DNA from 3 places in the Saccharophagus degradans 2-40 genome. Region 1 is predicted to be linked to each of the others. Evidence: predicted binding sites of a transcription regulator. Region 1 holds the regulator's gene; each other region holds the start of a gene.
The links. The regulator sigma-54, encoded in region 1, starts transcription at its own class of promoters, with help from an activator protein. The targets are predictions, from matches to a motif close to TGGCACANNNNTTGCNNT.
Positions count from the first base shown of each region.

Region 2: the regulator sigma-54 is predicted to act here: its motif matches at 2,434-2,451, upstream of SDE_RS00380 (PEP-CTERM sorting domain-containing protein).
Region 3: the regulator sigma-54 is predicted to act here: its motif matches at 1,640-1,657, upstream of SDE_RS03240 (CsbD family protein).

Region 1 is NC_007912.1:4,050,182-4,056,350, forward strand. It holds gene SDE_RS16615 (calcium/sodium antiporter) at 1-305, shown strand, start outside; gene SDE_RS16620 (KpsF/GutQ family sugar-phosphate isomerase) at 315-1,286, shown strand; gene SDE_RS16625 (KdsC family phosphatase) at 1,328-1,855, shown strand; gene lptC (LPS export ABC transporter periplasmic protein LptC) at 1,921-2,511, shown strand; gene lptA (lipopolysaccharide transport periplasmic protein LptA) at 2,498-3,037, shown strand; gene lptB (LPS export ABC transporter ATP-binding protein) at 3,052-3,777, shown strand; gene SDE_RS16645 (RNA polymerase factor sigma-54) at 3,991-5,514, shown strand; gene ptsN (PTS IIA-like nitrogen regulatory protein PtsN) at 5,683-6,135, shown strand.
Region 2 is NC_007912.1:93,181-99,349, forward strand. It holds gene polA (DNA polymerase I) at 1-1,745, shown strand, start outside; gene SDE_RS00380 (PEP-CTERM sorting domain-containing protein) at 1,834-2,388, opposite strand; gene yihA (ribosome biogenesis GTP-binding protein YihA/YsxC) at 3,009-3,650, opposite strand; gene SDE_RS00390 (c-type cytochrome) at 3,953-4,636, shown strand; gene SDE_RS21005 (DsbA family protein) at 4,874-5,755, shown strand; gene SDE_RS00400 (GGDEF domain-containing protein) at 5,954-6,169, shown strand, end outside.
Region 3 is NC_007912.1:759,053-765,221, reverse strand. It holds gene SDE_RS03250 (hypothetical protein) at 94-501, opposite strand; gene SDE_RS03245 (hypothetical protein) at 473-877, opposite strand; gene SDE_RS03240 (CsbD family protein) at 1,308-1,505, opposite strand; gene pbpC (penicillin-binding protein 1C) at 2,326-4,707, opposite strand; gene SDE_RS03230 (alpha-2-macroglobulin family protein) at 4,773-6,169, opposite strand, start outside.

The DNA of each region.
Region 1 (6,169 bases):
CGGTAATGAGCGCATTAAAAGGCCACCACGATATTGCGCTGGGCAACATCATTGGCTCCAACATTTTCAACTTGCTTGCGGTAATGGCGGTGCCAGGTATTATTTCCCCGCCAATTATGGAAGCTGCAGTTTTTAATCGCGATTACATGACAATGCTCGGCATTACGCTGATTATCACCGCCGCTATTGCTATAGTGCTATTGCGCAAAAACAGCAAAGGCACTACTCAACTGGGCAAAGGCACTGGCTTTGTGTTACTTGGCTGTTATGTGGCCTACTATGCGTACTTGTTTTACACCAACTAGATTGTCGACATGAGCACTTTTGATTTTATTAAATCGGCGCAGCGCACCATAAGCATGGAAGTCGCCGCCGTAACAGCCATGGCACAGCGCATAGACAGCAGCTTTAGCCAAGCCTGCGAGATTATTCTAGCGTGCCAAGGGCGCACAGTGGTCACAGGCATTGGTAAATCGGGCCATATAGCAAAAAAAATTGCGGCCTCTTTAGCCAGCACCGGCACCCCCGCATTTTTTGTGCACCCAGCAGAAGCTAGCCACGGCGACCTGGGCATGATTACCTCAAATGATGTCGTTATTGCCCTTTCTAATTCGGGCTCGTCGTCAGAGATGGTAGCCTTACTGCCCACGCTAACCCGCGTGGGCGCCAAAATTATTAGCCTGTGCGGCAAAGCAGACTCGCCCCTCGCGCAAGCGGCCAATGTAAACTTAGATATTTGGATAGAAAGCGAAGCCTGCCCACTCGATTTAGCCCCAACCTCTAGCACTACAGCATCGCTAGTAATGGGCGACGCCCTTACTGTAGCCCTGCTAGAAGCCCGCGGCTTTAGCGCCGAAGATTTTGCCTTTCGCCACCCCGGCGGCACCCTTGGCCGAAAACTCCTGCTGCGCGTATCCGACGTAATGCATGCTGGCGATCAAGTACCCAAAATTCATCGCGCGGCATCACTGGGTGAAACCCTAAGCATGATGACCGCCAAAGGGTTTGGCATGACCGCCGTGATGGACGATAGCGATAAGCTTGTTGGCATATTCACCGACGGCGACCTGCGCCGCTGCGTAGATAAGGGCATAAACATTGGCAGCGCTATTGTGGGCGATGTAATGACTCCCAACCCGCGCACAGTGCAAAGCCGCATGCTGGCTGCACAAGCGCTGAACTTGATGGAAACAAATAAAATAACCGCGTTAATCGTAGAAGACGAGAACCAAAAGGCAGTTGGCGTACTCCATATGCACGACCTGCTGCGCGCAGGCTTGGTGTAATTACCCAGGCCCGCCCCCTACCACCAACGGATAAGCACATAATGACTAGCAACGAAATTATCGAAAAAGCCAAGAAAATACGCCTGCTTTTATTAGACGTAGATGGCGTACTCACCGATGGCAAACTCTATTTCAACAACGACGGCCAAGAAATGAAGGCGTTTAATACCCTAGATGGCCACGGTATAAAAGTTTTGCGCAAGTCTGGCGTTGAAGTGGGCATTATTACCGGCCGCGAGAGTGCATTGGTTTCGCGCAGAGCCAACGACCTAGGCATTAAATTAATTCGCCAAGGCAGAGAAGATAAGTTCGACGCCCTGCAAGAAATACTTAAGGAGTTTCCCTGCGAATTAGAGCATATTGCCTATATGGGTGACGACTACCCAGACCTACTGGTAATGACCAAGGTAGGCCTTGCACTAACCGTCAACAATGCAGTTAGCGCCGTTGCAGAGCGCGCCCACTGGCGCAGTGAACGCCGCGGCGGCGATGGTGCCGTGCGCGATGCCTGTGATTTTATTATGCGCGCCCAAAACACTTTTGACCAAACCCTTAGCCAATACCTTTAGCCCTAAGCTATACCTAAGCTATGCCTAAGCGCTATGGTAGCTTCACTTAAATACGCAGACAGCTCATGTTAAAAAACGGCCTCTACATTGCCTTTGTTGTCACCCTTGTTATTGGGCTGCTGTTTTATGGCGACTCACCAGAACAGCTTTTGGGTAGCGGGCAAGATAAAAAAGCAGCCAAAATATACCCTTATGCCATTGCTCACCACGCCTCTACGCGGCACTTCGCCAACGACGGCACGCTCGATTACGAGTTTGTGGCCTCGCGCCTAGAGCACTACCAGCTTACGGAAGATCAAGCGCCCGAAGACGAAAATCGCGTGTACACTCTTATCGACCTACCAGTGCTTACAATCTTTCAGGGCGAGCAACCGTGGCGAGTAGAAGCTAAAAAAGGCAAGCTGCTTGGCGACGGTCAATCTATAGAGCTGTGGGAAGACGTTGTAATACGACAAAAGAATGAAAGCGGCACCTACACCCAACTAACGACAAATAAATTATTAATATTGCCGCACGAAAAAGTCGCACAGACTGAAGAGACTGTTAAAATCAACTCCCCAAGGGGAGAAATGACAGGAGTCGGCATGGTTGCCGACCTCGCAGAACGCAAAATCACCCTGCTAGGTAAAGTAAGAGGCACGCATGACCCAATCTAAATTAAGCCGTATAGCGCAGCTATGTTTACGCGCAGGGCTGCTTGCCGCACTTGCTGCCAACCCAGCACAGGCGCTGCCTAGTGACCGCTCGCAACCGCTTAGCACAGATGCAGACAAGCTCGAACTAGACGATAAAAGCGGCACCACCACGCTTTACGGCAACGTAATTATTGAGCAGGGCAGCATGCGGATAACCGCAGACAAAGTGATTTTGCATTACAACAAAAACAAACTCACTCACGTTATCGCCACCGGGGAACCGGCTCATTACAGCCAAGTGCCCCGCGCCAACCAAGAACCCGTACAAGCGCGCGCCAAACGCCTTGAATATCATATCGAGCAGGAAACCCTAACCCTGCTAAACAACGCCTCACTGGTGCAAGATGGCGGCACCAGCCTAAGCGGCAACCGCATTGACTACGACGTGAAAAAATCCCTCGTAAAAGCCGGTAGCGACATAGAAGAAGGCGAGAAACGACGCGTTCGCCTTGTTATTCCAGCCAAAACCCTCAGCAACCAAGAATAAGCGCACCAGCAACTATGCCAAAGTTAGAAGCACTCCACTTAGCCAAAAGCTACAAAGGCCGCAAAGTCGTTATAGATGTATCCATGAGCGTGGAGGACGGCCAAGTTGTGGGGCTGCTAGGCCCAAACGGCGCAGGTAAAACCACCTGTTTCTACATGATTGCAGGCATTGTGCAAGCCGATAAAGGCAGCGTACATATTAACGGCAAAGATGTGAGCCGCCTGCCGATGCATGGTCGTGCACGCGCTGGACTAGGCTACCTGCCGCAGGAAGCCTCTGTGTTTCGCAAGCTAACTGTAAGCGAAAATATTCTCGCCATTTTAGAGACACGCAGCGACCTTAATCGCAAACAGCGCCTCGAACAGCTCGAGCGCCTGCTAGGTGAATTTCATATCAACCATATTAAAAACAGCTTGGGCATGGCGCTTTCTGGCGGCGAACGCCGTCGTGTAGAAATAGCGCGCGCACTGGCCACAGACCCAGCATTTATTCTGCTAGACGAACCCTTTGCAGGGGTAGACCCCATATCGGTGAGCGACATCAAAGATATTATCCGCCACCTTAAAGCACGCGGTATTGGCGTACTTATTACCGACCACAATGTGCGCGAAACGCTGGATATATGTGAAAAAGCCTATATAGTATCGGAAGGCCACATTATTGCCGAAGGCGATGCGGCCACCGTACTTAATAACAAAAAAGTACGCGAAGTTTATTTGGGGCAACATTTTACCCTCTAGCTCTTTACCGCAATGAGCTACACTCTTAGAATCAACGCTCGTATCTCGGGCGTCTCGCTCTCGTGCAACAAATCCCCTCGCTTATCACCTAACGGCATAAACCTTGCTTATAAAATCAGGGAAAATCATTGCTTGTAGTCCTGCTGACGGCTAAACTTAGGTTAACGTTAATTTTCACCCAGCCCGATTAACCGCCGTGTTCGGCCAGATTATATGAAGCAATCCCTACAGCTAAAGCTTGGTCAACAACTTACCATGACCCCGCAATTGCAGCAGGCCATTCGCCTTCTACAATTGTCGACCCTTGACCTGCAACACGAAATTCAAGAAGCGCTAGACAGCAACCCTATGCTGGAAGCCTCTGAAGATGACTTTGATGGCGGCGACGTAGAGGCCAGCAGCGACGATAACGCTGAAGCGAAAACTGCGAGCACGACAGAAGAAAAACCCGCAGCGGAAAAAGTAGAAGACAGCTACGAAACCACCGACAACAGCGGTGAGCTGGAATGGAATGACGACATTCCAAAAGACTTGGCCGTAGACACCAACTGGGATGACATCTACCAAACCTCAGGCCCTGCTACCGGCTTAGCCCGCAACGATGAAGACGACCCCGATTACGAATCTCGCCGCGGCAATTCCGAATCCCTGCAGGATCACCTCAGCTGGCAGCTCAACCTCACGCCAATGTCTGACCGCGATAAAGAGATCGCAGAGGCCATTATTGATGCCGTTGAACCCAGCGGCATGCTTTGCCAAACAGCTGAAGAAATATTTTCGGGGCTTGCAGCCCACGACGAAGAGCTAGAGCTCGACGAAGTACTCGCCGTACTGCACCGTGTACAACAATTTGACCCACCCGGTGTTGCCAGTCAAAACGTGCGCGAATGTCTGCTTATTCAACTTAACCAGTTTGAACTGGATCAAACCAGCCCCGAGCTAAAACTAGCCAAGAATATTGTTGATCAGTACTTAGATGTACTGGCCGCGCGCGATTTCAAACAGCTTATGCGTAAGCTGAAAGTAAAAGAGCAAGACTTACAGGCAGCCATTGCCGTTATTCAAGGGCTCAACCCGCGGCCAGGCGAATCCATCGGCAGCGACTCGACCGAATATGTGATTCCCGACGTTTTTGTATCTAAAGAAAACGACCGCTGGACTGTGCGACTCAACCCTGAAATCGCCCCTAAGCTGCGTATTAACTCGGGTTATGCATCCTTGGTAAAACGCGCCGATACCAGCGCCGACAACACCTTTTTACGCGATAACCTGCAAGAGGCGCGCTGGTTTCTAAAAAGCCTGCAGAGCCGCAACGAAACACTTTTAAAGGTTGCCACCTGTATAGTCGAAAAACAGCAGGGCTTCTTAGACCAGGGCCCTGAAGCCATGCGCCCAATGGTACTGCACGATGTAGCAGAAACCGTCGAGATGCACGAATCAACCATTTCACGTGTTACCACGCAAAAATACATGCACACTCCGCAAGGTATTTTTGAGTTGAAGTACTTTTTTTCTAGCCATGTTGCAACGGATTCCGGCGGTGAGTGCTCTTCCACTGCCATTCGCGCAATAATCAAAAAGCTGGTAGCCGCAGAAAATGCACGCAAACCGCTTAGCGACTCCAAAATAACCGACATCTTAGCCGAGCAAGGTATTAAGGTAGCGCGCCGCACCATAGCCAAATATCGCGAGTCCCTTAATATCCCACCATCAAACGAAAGAAAACGCTTGGTTTAAGTGTTTTTTTAGCATTCCTCCGCCCTTTACACTGCACGTGGCAGGGGGAATGCTGTTACAATTCGCGCCGAGCGACCTAGTCGCCTTAAATCTGCAAACAAAAGCCTGGCCAGGCCCGGTGCGCAAGCACTGAGTGACCTACTTGCCCCAACGATTCTAGACAGAAGTATGCTAGTTGAAACTATCCTAACCTTAGATTGCACCCGCTCGAAAATAGTTGGTGGCAGCAAAAAACGTGTGCTCGAACAGCTTGCACAAATTTTCTCTCACTCTGTAGAAGACTTGAGCGAAGACAGCCTGTTCCAAAGCCTCATTGGGCGAGAGCGCTTAGGCTCTACCGGCATAGGCGATGGTATAGCTATCCCCCACTGCCGCTTTGCAACTGGCGGCGAAACTTTTTGCGCTTGCATCACCCTTGAAGAACCCGTCGACTTTGATTCGATCGACAACAAACCGGTAGATGTAATATTCGCAATGGTAGTACCAGAAGACGCCAACAGCGAACACTTAGCCACCTTGGCTAGCCTTGCAGAGAAACTGCAAAAACCAGAATTTGTTAAGGGTTTACGCAACGCCACTTCCGACGCGCAATTGTTTAACGCGGCTGTGTCGGCCTGCTAAGATAAACCATCTATACTCACGGTATATACGCTGC
Region 2 (6,169 bases), 1.1 Mb from region 1:
AAGCAGAGCTGTTCGCGTTTGATACCGAAACTACCAGCCTTAACTATATGGAAGCTAAAGTGGTGGGTGTTTCGTTTGCTGTGGCCCCGGGAGAGGCCGCCTATGTGCCGTTTGGACACGATTACTTGGGCGCGCCAGAGCAGCTAAGTGAAGAGCAAGTGCTGGGTAAGCTAAAGCCGTTACTTGAAGACGAAAATGTTAAGAAAGTCGGCCAAAATCTTAAATATGACGCAAGTGTGTTGGCAAATCACGGTATTGCCCTGCAGGGTATAGCGTTCGATACCATGCTGGAATCTTACGTGGTGAACTCCACCGCCAACCGTCACGATATGGATACCCTTGCGCTGGCGCATTTAGGTCACACCAATATTTCATTTGAAGAAATTGCCGGTAAGGGCGCTAAGCAACTTACTTTTAACCAAATTCAACTCGACCAAGCCGCACCTTACGCCGCCGAAGATGCCGACATAACTCTGCGTTTGCACCAAGCGCTATGGCCACAAGTGGAGGCCGTAGAAGGAATAAAGTCTTTGTTCGAAAATGTCGAGCTGCCGTTGGTGCCGGTGTTATCTAAGGTAGAGCGCACAGGCGCATTAATTGATGCCACTATTCTCGGCCAGCAAAGTGCCGAGCTGGCCGCCGACTTAGAGCGCATTCAACGCGAGGCGTGGGAATTGGCCGGTGAAGAGTTTAATTTAGCCTCGCCCAAACAATTGGGTGTAATTTTGTTCGAAAAGCTGGGCATCCCCGTTATTAAAAAGACGAAAACCGGCGCCCCCTCAACCGCAGAAGAAGTGCTGCAAGAGCTGGCTTTAGATTACCCCTTGCCCGCACTGTTACTGGAGCAGCGCGGCTTGGCGAAGTTGAAATCTACTTATACCGACAAGCTGCCAACCATGATTAACCCCCATACTGGGCGGGTGCATACATCCTATAACCAAGCAGTAACGGCGACTGGGCGGTTAAGTTCTACCGACCCCAATTTGCAGAATATTCCTATTAAAACCGAAGCTGGGCGGCGTGTGCGCAAGGCGTTTATCGCCCCCGAGGGTTACCGCATAGTCGCGGCTGACTACTCGCAAATTGAATTGCGCATTATGGCGCACCTATCGGGCGACGAAGGATTAACCAACGCGTTTAACCAAGGGTTGGATGTGCACAGTGCCACTGCCGCCGAAGTATTTGGCACCAGTGTAGAGAGCGTTACCCCAGAGCAGCGCCGCAGCGCCAAAGCCATTAACTTTGGGCTTATATACGGCATGTCGGCGTTTGGCTTGGCGCGCCAGCTGCACATTGGTCGCAATGATGCCCAGCGCTACATAGATACCTATTTCGATCGCTACCCTGGTGTTGCACGCTATATGGAAGATATTCGTGTATTCGCGAAGGAGCATGGCTACGTAGAAACGTTAATGGGCCGCAGGTTGTATTTGCCAGAAATTAACGCCAGTAACGGTATGCGCAGGCAGGCGGCAGAGCGCACCGCAATCAACGCGCCCATGCAAGGGTCTGCGGCAGATATCATCAAAAAAGCGATGATTGACGTCGATAAGTGGCTATCTACCCTAAAAGTAGACGCGAAAATGATAATGCAGGTACACGATGAATTGGTGCTAGAGGTTGCCGAAGACCAAATAGAGCCAGTAACCGCCACCCTGTGCGATATTATGTCGGCAGCGCTTAAGTTAGATGTACCGCTATTGGTTGAAGCCGGTGTGGGGATGAACTGGGATGAGGCGCACTAGCTTGTTCTGCTAGTGTAATTTGACGTAAAAAGGCGGGCTGCACCAAGTGCTAACCCGCCTTTTTATATGGCTAAACCAAAAAAGACTATTACGCTTTGTTCAGTTTACGACGTGAAGCGACTACACCGAGTAACCCCAAGCCCAATAGGCCAAGTGTGCCAGGCTCTGGAACGCTCACTTCTGCAATAGACCATGCATTGCTATTGATTGGACCGTCAGATGCTGAGTTAGAAGTGTTGTACACAACAGCATTGTTATAGCCATTGTCGTTAATCATATAAAAGTAGGCAGAGAAATTATAATCTGTTGGATAGTCGGAATTAATAAACAAGAAATTGTTTAGGCTGGCGTCAAAAGAAACTATGCCATCTATGCGGTTGTCCCACCAGTCACCATTTACACCTGTTCCGCTTGGCACAAATGCAACATCCCAAAGTTGCGTGCTTAGCTCTACGCCATTAAATTGAACCGATACATTATCTACATTCTCAATGTATAAGCCATTGGCATCGCCTGTTAATGAGCCCGTTACAGAAGACCCGTCTTGAAAAAGATACGAGAACTCAAACAATCCTGCATTAGCTGTGATTGAAAGACCTAGTAGAGCTGAAGCGGCGACAGTTTTAGTGAATTTGTTAAGCATTACTCAGTTTTCCTTTTGGTTTTTTATTAAACAACTGTGACGTAGTTAGCATTTTTGGTGCCAGATTCATTAATTCTAATTAAATCAATGAGTTAGGTTTACGTATGCGCTACTTTAATGCTTTGGTGTAAGATCTTTCGTCAGTGATTCAGAGTAAAGTATGGATTATGTACGCATTATCTGAGCGTTTTACGATGGTTCGGTGTGAGTTATGAGGTTTTGTATGCCAGATTTACATTTCTTTACTTTTACTTCGAAAAAAACACATTTTATTTGAACTTACCCTGTTGGCCACAGTCTCAGTATACGAGCGAGTTATTCATAGGTTTTCCTCCTAATATTAATTGCTGACAGAGTATGCTTCCCCAAGCAATAGCAATCTCCCCGGATGCGTCCCCATCGCACCGGGGTTTTTTTTGTCTGCAATTTGGGTAAACAGGCACAACCAACGCGCCGTGCGACAGCGAATGTGACCCAACAAGCAAAAAGTTAAAAAGGCAGGATAGATTCAGATAGTGGGGTGTCCAACATATTGCCCTACCTAGGTTTCTATCTAGAAGCCTAGGCATTGACCCCGATGGTGTACCCCAAGGCCATCGGGGCTTTTTTGGTTTTTTGTTTTATTCCTGCGCCGCTTCTGGCTCATCGTGCTGCGGCAACAGCCAGCCGTTTAATACGTCTTCTAACTGATTTATGCCCTGCTTCTTAAGTGCAGAGAACATTTGTGCGCTTACCAAATCGTCTACCTGTGCATCGCGCATATGTTTTTGTACCGCAAGTAGGGTGCTTTTAGCGGCCCCAGGCTTTAGCTTATCGGCTTTGGTAAGCAATAGGTGTACGGGCATTTCACCTTCAACTGCCCAGTTGATCATCATTGTGTCAAAGTCCTGCAGAGGGTGGCGAATATCCATCACTATTACCAAGCCGCGCAGTGCATCGCGCTGCTGCAAATACTCCGAAAGGTCGGCCTGCCATTTTTTCTTCACAGCCATTGGCACTTTGGCGTAGCCGTAGCCGGGTAAGTCTACAATGCGTTGATCGGGCGCCGCAGGGAAGTTAAAAAAGTTAATTAACTGGGTGCGACCGGGGGTTTTACTGGTGCGGGCGAGTTTACCGTTGCCGGTAAGGGTGTTTATGGCGCTGGATTTACCCGCATTGGAGCGTCCTGCAAAGGCCACTTCTGTACCTTCTTCGGTAGGGCATTGGCGAATACTGGGGGCGCTGATTAAAAATTGGGCAGTGCGAAAGTGGATTTTGGCCATTGTGGGTAAACTTTGCCTATTAATGATGTGATAGCCGGAGCTTGTGTATATAATTGCCCACTCGCAAGGGGTGCTTGGCACTTAAATATCGATATTTAATTACCAAAAGTGGTAAAAACTCGATAAAAATACACCAAGCATTAGGTGGTGCTCGCGCGGTTGGGCGGGTCTCCGGCAGAGAGCTGGCTATTATACAGGTTTCCGACCACAACCCGCAGATGAAACGTTAATGTGGTGCTTTAGCTATACTAGCTTGCGCACAGCAACTAAAAATCATAATGACGTAAAAAACGGAAGAGCAAATGAACAATCTGTTTAAAGACACTTTAAAAGTCGCATTTGTCGTGTTGGGCCTTGGCGGTCTAGCCCAAGGCGCAATGGCCGAAGGCAATGCAGCTGAAGGCGAAAAGTTAGCTGCTAGCTGTTCCGCGTGTCACGGCAGCGACGGCAATAGTCCTTCGCCAATGTTTCCTAAGCTTGCCGGTTTGGGCGAAAAATATTTAGTGGATCAGCTTAAAGCTATTCGCAACGCAAACGGCGCCAACCCAAAAGCCGCGAGCCGCAGCATTCCTGAAATGACAGGCCTGTTAGATAAAATGTCTGATCAAGACTTAGCTAATTTGGCGGCATTCTTCGATAGCAAGCCTATGCAGTTAAGCGGTGCTAAAAAAGCAGAAGTACAGTTAAACTCTGGTCAAAAAGTAGACGCGCTTAAATTAGGCGAGCAGATCTACCGCGCCGGCAACCTAGAAACCGCAGTACCTGCATGTAGCGGTTGTCACTCGCCAACCGGTAAAGGCAACGAGCCTGCTGGCTTCCCGCGTTTAGGTGGCCAACACGCAGACTATATTGCTAAGCAATTGCGCGACTTCCGCGCGGGTAACCGCACTACCGATGGCGACGCACAAATTATGCGCGGCGTAGCTAAGCACTTAAGCGATGCCGAACTAGAAGCCGTAGCCAATTATATTTCTGGCTTACACTAGGCTCGTGCTAGTTTAGTTGAATAAAAAACACCCGCTAACTGCGGGTGTTTTTGTATCTGCCTTCGCAAATTGTGAGGCAAGGGTGGAAGCGGGGTAGCTGACAGGGTAGAGAAGGCAGCTTTTCATCCGTAAAATGCGCCGTTAAGCAGATTGCGATGCAACTCTGGTGTATTCTTCACCTCTAATCACATTCCCTTAAAACATAAAACGAGTTAACTAAAACTTTAGGAGAGAATCATGCAACGTCTTGCCCTTATATTGGGATTAACGTTGGCACTTGCCGCTTGTGGTGAGAGTGCTAAAACCAGTGATGCAGCCAAAGAGCAGGCGCCATCTAAACCAAGTGAAGCGGCGCAGGTTGCTGAACAAACTAGCGAAGCCGCGCAAACGGCTAAGCAAGAAGTAAAAGCAACGGCTAAAGAAATAAAAGATGATGTTACAGCCGCTGCAGATATGGCTGCCGAAAAAGCACAAGCTGCAGTAGAAGAAACCAAAGAAGTAGCGAAAGACGTTAAAAAGCAAGTTGAGTCGCAGGCGTTACCCGCTACTATGTTCCAAGAAGGCACGCATTACGAAGTACTCAAGCAGCCAGTACGCACAATTACCCCAGGTAAAATTGAAGTAACAGAAGTGTTTGCATACAGCTGTGGCCACTGCTTTAACTTCGAGCCTATTGTAAATGCTTGGAAGAAAACCCTACCCGACTATGTTCAGTTGGTTAAGTCGCCAGCCATATGGAATGCCAGCATGGAGCCCCATGCGCGCATGCACTTCGCAGCCATTGCGTTAAGCGTACAAGACACAATTAGTGCAGCGGCATTTAATGCTATTCACCGCGAGCGCAAACCATTAAGTTCTCAGGCAGATATTGCCAAGTTGTTTGTTGCCGCCGGTGTAGATGAAGCCAAATTCAACGAAACCTATAATTCGTTTACCGTAAGTAGCCAAGTGAATCAGGCTAATGCACGCGCTCGTAGCATGATGATATCTGCAACCCCAGAAATTGTGGTAGACGGCCGCTTCCGTATTTCTACCCGTTTTAGCGGTGTAGAGTCTCAGTCCGACATGTTAAAAGTTGCTAATTTCCTTACCAACCAAATTCACCACGGTAAGCTGTAATACCTCCTCTATCGCCGATGTGAGTATTCACTTCGGCGATTCTCTTTGCTCGGCCCTTTCTTAGCCTCTTCTGTTTGGCGCGCATCCTCCCCAGCTGTAATTTCTGCTCTATACTCATAACAACTCTTTTTACTTTTCCACCCGCCTGTTCAAAGTAAGGCTTGCGGTGCAAAAGCTTCTCTTTGTTGGATTACAAGCATGACTGGAATAAGCGGGTACAAAGAAAAATACCTCGCCGCTTTAGACGAGCAGGAAAAGCTCGAGCGCAAACACGCACTGCAATTAGACTTGTTGCGTAAAACCATTGTGCACTTAAGTGTGGCTGCTAAGGGGCAGGAGTCCAAATTAGACGCATCCCTTATTGCGCTGCAAAACAAAATGCGCGGCGGCAGTGGTGCAGATGTGTTTGAGCAG
Region 3 (6,169 bases), 1.8 Mb from region 1:
TTAATTTAAACAATCGACAAGTGGGAACAGGCAATAGTACAGAACTCCTTAACTAATGCCTGTCTCTAATTGTTCCTCTAATTGTTCGTGTCTCTAATCTTTCGTGATTCTAGAAAAAGACGCCATCTCTAAAAAATACAATTTAGCCTCATCCTCATCCATATATTGAATTGGGGCAAATCTAAAGCGCCCACTAACAATATATCTATCCCCTGGATCAAAATTAAATCTATCCCCTTCGCTAGAAAATTCCACCCAAAACCATGGGTAACTGGGTGCGGCACCACAATCATCGAGTACGACCTCAAACTCTCCTTCGAATTCTTCAAACCTATATAAACACCCTATTAACTCTACAAATTCACCTTGATAGTTAACACTATCAGATAAAAGGGACTCGAAAGAAGAATCATATTCCTTAAAGTCGCATCCAACAAATAAGACAGCAGCTATATTAAAACATACCCAGCGTCTAATTATTTTTATACACTTTTCGATCATTATATTTTGGTGCTCCGCTCCCGCTATATCGAACCACAATTGTACCATTTGGGTTTATAGCATCATTTGGTGTTTTACTTTGCTTCAATAAGGACTCATATTTTTGATCTTTAGGAGTATAACCTCGATCACGCAACACGATAACAGCCGCAACAACTGTTGGAGGCGCCTTGGAGTGAGCAGCTCCAAATTCATCAAGCGCACTCCCAAAATCAGCAACAGTTGTATTCACATGGGTTCCAACGCAATACCTGCCGTCTTCCTCGTAGACATAAGAACCGACTAAACCAGTATGTTGACTCACAGCACCACCAGCATCAGATAAACTCTGCTTCCAGAGCACAGTATTAACAGTATTTTTTTCAGCGATTAACAAGGCCTGCTCCAACGATTCATAGCCATACCCATAATCCGCGACAAAATCAGACAGTCACGATTTATGAGCGCCATTCGCTTTGGAAATATAAATACGTTTAACAGGTTAAGGCATGTACTTTAGTGGATGAATACGATGGTGTAGATCCTTTAGGCGTTGCGATAAGCGACAGCCGTAACTCTCCCAGCTTTCACCATCGACACCTCGTACAGACTTTTTGTTTACGTGTGTATACGCCTAAAAAAAGCTGCGGAGGTGTAATTTCCAATTTAGCCAGCTCAAGCGACAAAATCAGACAGTCACGATTTATGGTCACGATTTATGAGAAACACCCAAGGCTTACCAAATAAAGGGTAATGCCTTGGGTGAAAACGGCAGGCCTGTGTAGACGCCTAATTTTTAATGGCTGCATAAGCCCGTGGGTTACACATTATAAACTGTCGATGTAGGCGTCCACTTCCTTCTTTGCTTCTTCCTTAGATTTGCCGTAGCGCTCTTGAATTTTACCTTCAAGCTGCTCGCGATTACCGTTTGTGACATCTAAGTCGTCGTCGGTAAGCTTGCCCCACTTCTCTTGAAGTTTACCTTTAAATTGCTTCCAGTTACCTTCTAATTGGTCGTTGTTCATTGTCTTGCTCCTTTTGAAAGTAAATCAAAAATAAAAAGAAAAATAAAAGCTATTGGCGATGGGAGGGGATTAATCACACCCATTCACTCATAGCTATTTTCTTACTGGCTGCTTTATTAAGCAGTTACCCTGTACGAGCAATAGTGATGCCAACAGCCGGTAATTTACGAGAGTAAAATATAAGCGAGTGTGCAGACCTAGTGCGGCGTGCTTTAGAGAACAATCTTTAAATAAATAAACATTTACGCAAAGCTGGAGCAAGCGTTTTATGTGGTTTTTACATGAAAGGTTTGTAAGGTGGGGTATGCCTTTTTGAAAATTATGCAAAGTCTGGTGTAGTAAAAAATAAACCCTGTAATGATTGGAATAACTGACATTAACCGGCTTGTAGGCGCATCAAAAAAATAGAATGCTTCACACTATAAGCCGGCAGGGTTCATTTATTATATTTATTACTCTAATCGCACCCCACCAACGCTTCTATCCAATCAAACAGAACGCTGTTCGCTTCGCTGTGGACAAAATCAGACAGTCACGATTTATGGTCACGATTTATGAGCGCCATTCGCTTTGGAAATATAAATACGTTTAACAGGTTAAGGCATGTACTTTAGTGAATGAATACGATGGTGTAGATCCTTTGGGCGTTGCGATAAGCGACAGCCGTAACTCTCCCAGCTTTCACCATCGACACCTCGTACAGACTTTTTGTTTACGTGTGTATACGCCTAAAAAAAGCTGCGGAGGTGTAATTTGACACAGTATATTATTGAATCGACCGGATCGATTCTGCTTTACGGGTTTTCAGCCCCCCCCCAAATTAACCCCCAACATAAAAAACAATTTCATCAAATCGCCCGGCGGCATCCATAACACTTAGCGTGTGTTTACCCACTGCCAATTTAGCCAGCTCAAGCGAATGGCTGCTACCTACTGTAGCCGCAACCCATACGCCGTTAACAAACCACTCCACCTTACCGCTAGCGCCACGCACGCTGGGCTGCAAAGTAATGTTCGACTGGCCTGGCGCGGGGTAGTACTCGGCGTTATTACTAATGCCTTCTAACACTAGTTGCTGACCGGTATCGCGCACGGCGTGTTTACAGTTTGCCGCCAGCGCAGGTAATAAATGCGCGCGCCGCCACTTTTGCGGTAGCCAAGGTTCGAGTACTCGTGGCCACACCGCAAGGGTTATGTTTTGAGTGGCCCCTGCCTGCGCGCTAGCCATGCATTGTGGCAACACCTGTTCCCCCTTGGCGTTGACCGCAAGCGTTAGTTTGTAACTCGACCATTGCGCCATTAGCGGTTCGCGCAAGGTGGGCGCTGCTGCACCATCCAACAACCACGCAGACTTTTCGCGCAAACACTCTGCCGCGCTCTGCAGTTGTTTTAATCCACCCAATGGCCAGCATATTAACTCGCGGCTTAACCCCGCTGGGCGCTTCGGTGGTGCCAATTGGGCATCGCTAAATAATGCCAGTGTTTTGCGCAAAAGCGGCACGGCGTTTTCTCTACCCACATTTTGCGCAGTGGGTGTGCCGTCTGGGCGCCCTACCCATACGCCAATGGTGTAGTGTTCGCTCGCGGCTAATACCCAAGAGTCGCGGTAGCCGTAGCTGGTGCCGGTTTTAAAAGCTATGCGCGGTGTATTAGCGGCAATAACGGTTTGCCTGTGGGCAGAATTTAACGCAACACCGCGCAATATATCGCCCACAACCCAAGCACTCGCGGCAGATAACAGCGTGCGTTCTGGTGCTGGTGTTTGGTTTTGTATATACACCGGCGCACGGGTTACGCCACCTCGACCGATGGCGGCAAAGGTTGCGGTTAAATCTTCTAAACTCGCCGCTGCGCCGCCGAGAATAAGCGATAGATTGGGTGCGGCTTCTGCAGGTAGTTTTAATGTTAAACCGGCAGAGGCTAGTCGCGCATAAAAGGCCTGTGGCCCTAGGGCATCTAATACTTGCACGGCGGGCACATTTAAACTGCGCTGCAATGCTTGGCGCGTAGACACTGGGCCGGAAAAATCCTGCGCAAAATTTTCTGGGCGATAACCAGCAAAATCGGTGGGCGTATCTAGCAATAGCGATTGCTCGTGAATTAATCCTTCGTCTATTGCCATGCCGTATAAAAATGGTTTGAGCGTGGACCCAGGCGAGCGGTTGGCGGTAATCATATCCACGTGGCCATAGCGTGTTAAATCGTCGAAATTAGCACTGCCCACATAAGCGCGCACCGCCATAGTGTAATTATCTAAGACCAAAATTGCGGTAGATGTTTTTTGCGGTAAGGTTAGCGCGTAATCCTGCGCAATTGTTTCTAGCGCTTGCTGTAAATTTTTATCAAGCGTTGAATGAATAACCTGCTGCTGCGGATACTGCTGAATTAACCTGCGGGCTAACAGCGGTGCTGTTTTTGGGGCGCTTATATGGCGGGCAATAACAGGTTCTTGTTTGGCTTCGTTTACCTGTTGCTGCGACCACACATTAAAGTGCTGCATTCTTGCCAACACTTTATTGCGCGCTTGTTCGGCACGCTGCGCATAGCGATCTGGCCGCAGGCGCGAAGGAGCCTGCGGCAGCACCGCCAGCAGCGCCGCCTCGGCATGGGTAAGTTGTTTTGCTGGCTTGCCAAAATAAATATAGCTTGCCGCCTGCACACCTTCTACTGGCCCGCCAAATGGCGCATAGTTTAAATAGAGGGTAAGAATTTGCTGTTTGCTATAAGTGCGCTCTAATTGAATAGCGCGAAACATTTGCCGCGCTTTGCCAACGAATGTGCGCGGGTGTGGCTCTAGTATGCGCGCAACTTGCATCGAAAGTGTAGAACCACCACTAATAAGCCTGCCATTTATTAACCACTGGCCTGCACCGCGTAACAATGCAAAAGGGTTAACGCCGCGGTGCCAGTAAAACCAACGGTCTTCGTAGGTAAGCAGCGCCTCTATATATAAAGGCGAAACATCATCAAGCGCTACTTGATAACGCCACACGCCGTTTGAATCGGCAAAGACTCGCAGCGGTTCGCCGCGACTATCTACCACTACCTTGGCAAAATCGTGTTTATCGTTGCGTTCCGGTAAAGGCAACAGCGTACACAAAACGATTAAGCTAAGCTGGCCTACACAATAAATACTTAACCACACCAAGCTTAACCGAACAGGTTTAATTCGGCATGCGCGAATAAGGAGGCCGTAAAACACATGCCACCGCCGCGCAAATATCTGTTTAACTCCGTTACCCATTTTAAATACGCACAGCAATGAAGTTACTTAGGTGAAATAACTAGCGTTGTTTCTTTGCCACCTACCGCTCTTATTTCTGGGCGATACATATCTTCAACTAAGCTGGGTGGCACCAAGTATTCGCCAGGGGTAACTGCGCGCGCCAAGTAAAATACGCTTGCGGTTTTACGGCTTAGGGATAGAGCCGCTACGTAGCGATCGTCTCTAAATTCTTGGTGCACAATAGGTGTGTTTGTCATCCACTGGGCCACCGTTTTGTTTTGTACACGCATATCTTGCATGGCAACCGCAGAACTTAGGTTTTGATTCTCTAACTCTAAACCAGCAGGTAGCAACTCCACCAGCATGGCATCGGGCAGCCTGTACTCGTCAGTGCTTTGCATATCTACACGCACCAAAATTAAATCGCCAGTTTTAACGTTGTTAAGCGAAATAACCTCACCGCGATCATTGTAGAAAAAGCGTCGCACCTGTATGCCTTCGGCAATATCGTAATTTGGCTCTACTGGGTAGCCCTGTAAAGTAAGGTTGGTGAACAGTGGTTTGTTATCTGAATTGGTAAGTGTAAGCGCACTGGGTACGGCCTCGCGCTTCCAATAACCGCGCCAAGGGGTTGATTGATCTATGGCTATAGGCGCATCGTTAACGTGTAAACTGGCTTGCCAATGGGTTTCTCGCTGATTTAATTTTTGCCCTAACGTGTACAGTGCAAATCGCTCTTGGGTAGATATCCAACGGCGCAAACGCGCGCTATCGCGCAGTGTAAAAACGAGTTGCAGCGGTTCTTTTACTAAACGGCTATCTAATGCCAGTGCGGTTATCCACGCTTGATCGCGCACCGGTGATGCGTAATCGCCACCGTAACCGCGCGCAAGCTTATCGCGCGCAAATGCCAAAGCCCACGCTTTTTCGCTGCGCGCTTTGTCCCCTAATGTTTCTAACGCCGCAGCTATTTGCGCTAAGGGTAACGGTGTTTTGGCGCTACCGTGGTAGCGATCAAATAAATTGCGCACATCCCCTAAGCTAACCTGCTGGCGCTGCGCCATTACGTAAGCGGCATAAGCGCGATACGAAAAGTGATAGTGCTCGGGCCACGTACTGTAATGCTCTCGCTCACTCCACTGAATTGAATGCAGGGTTACATATTTTTTAACCTTGGCAATGGCGCTGTTTAATACCGAATCATCTACGTTAAAGCCTTGGTCTTTCGCCGCAATTAAAAATTCGGTGGCGTATACCGTTAACCAGTGGGCTTCGCGGCTTTGGTTACTCCACAAACCAAAACTGCCATCGCTGCGTTGCATACCGCTAATACGCGCAATGGCGCCTTCAATAAGTTGGTCGCGGTTTTTAGCTACGCGCTTATCGTCGGTTAAGTCGTACTTCATAAGTTCGGCGAACGACGTTTTTAATAACGGCC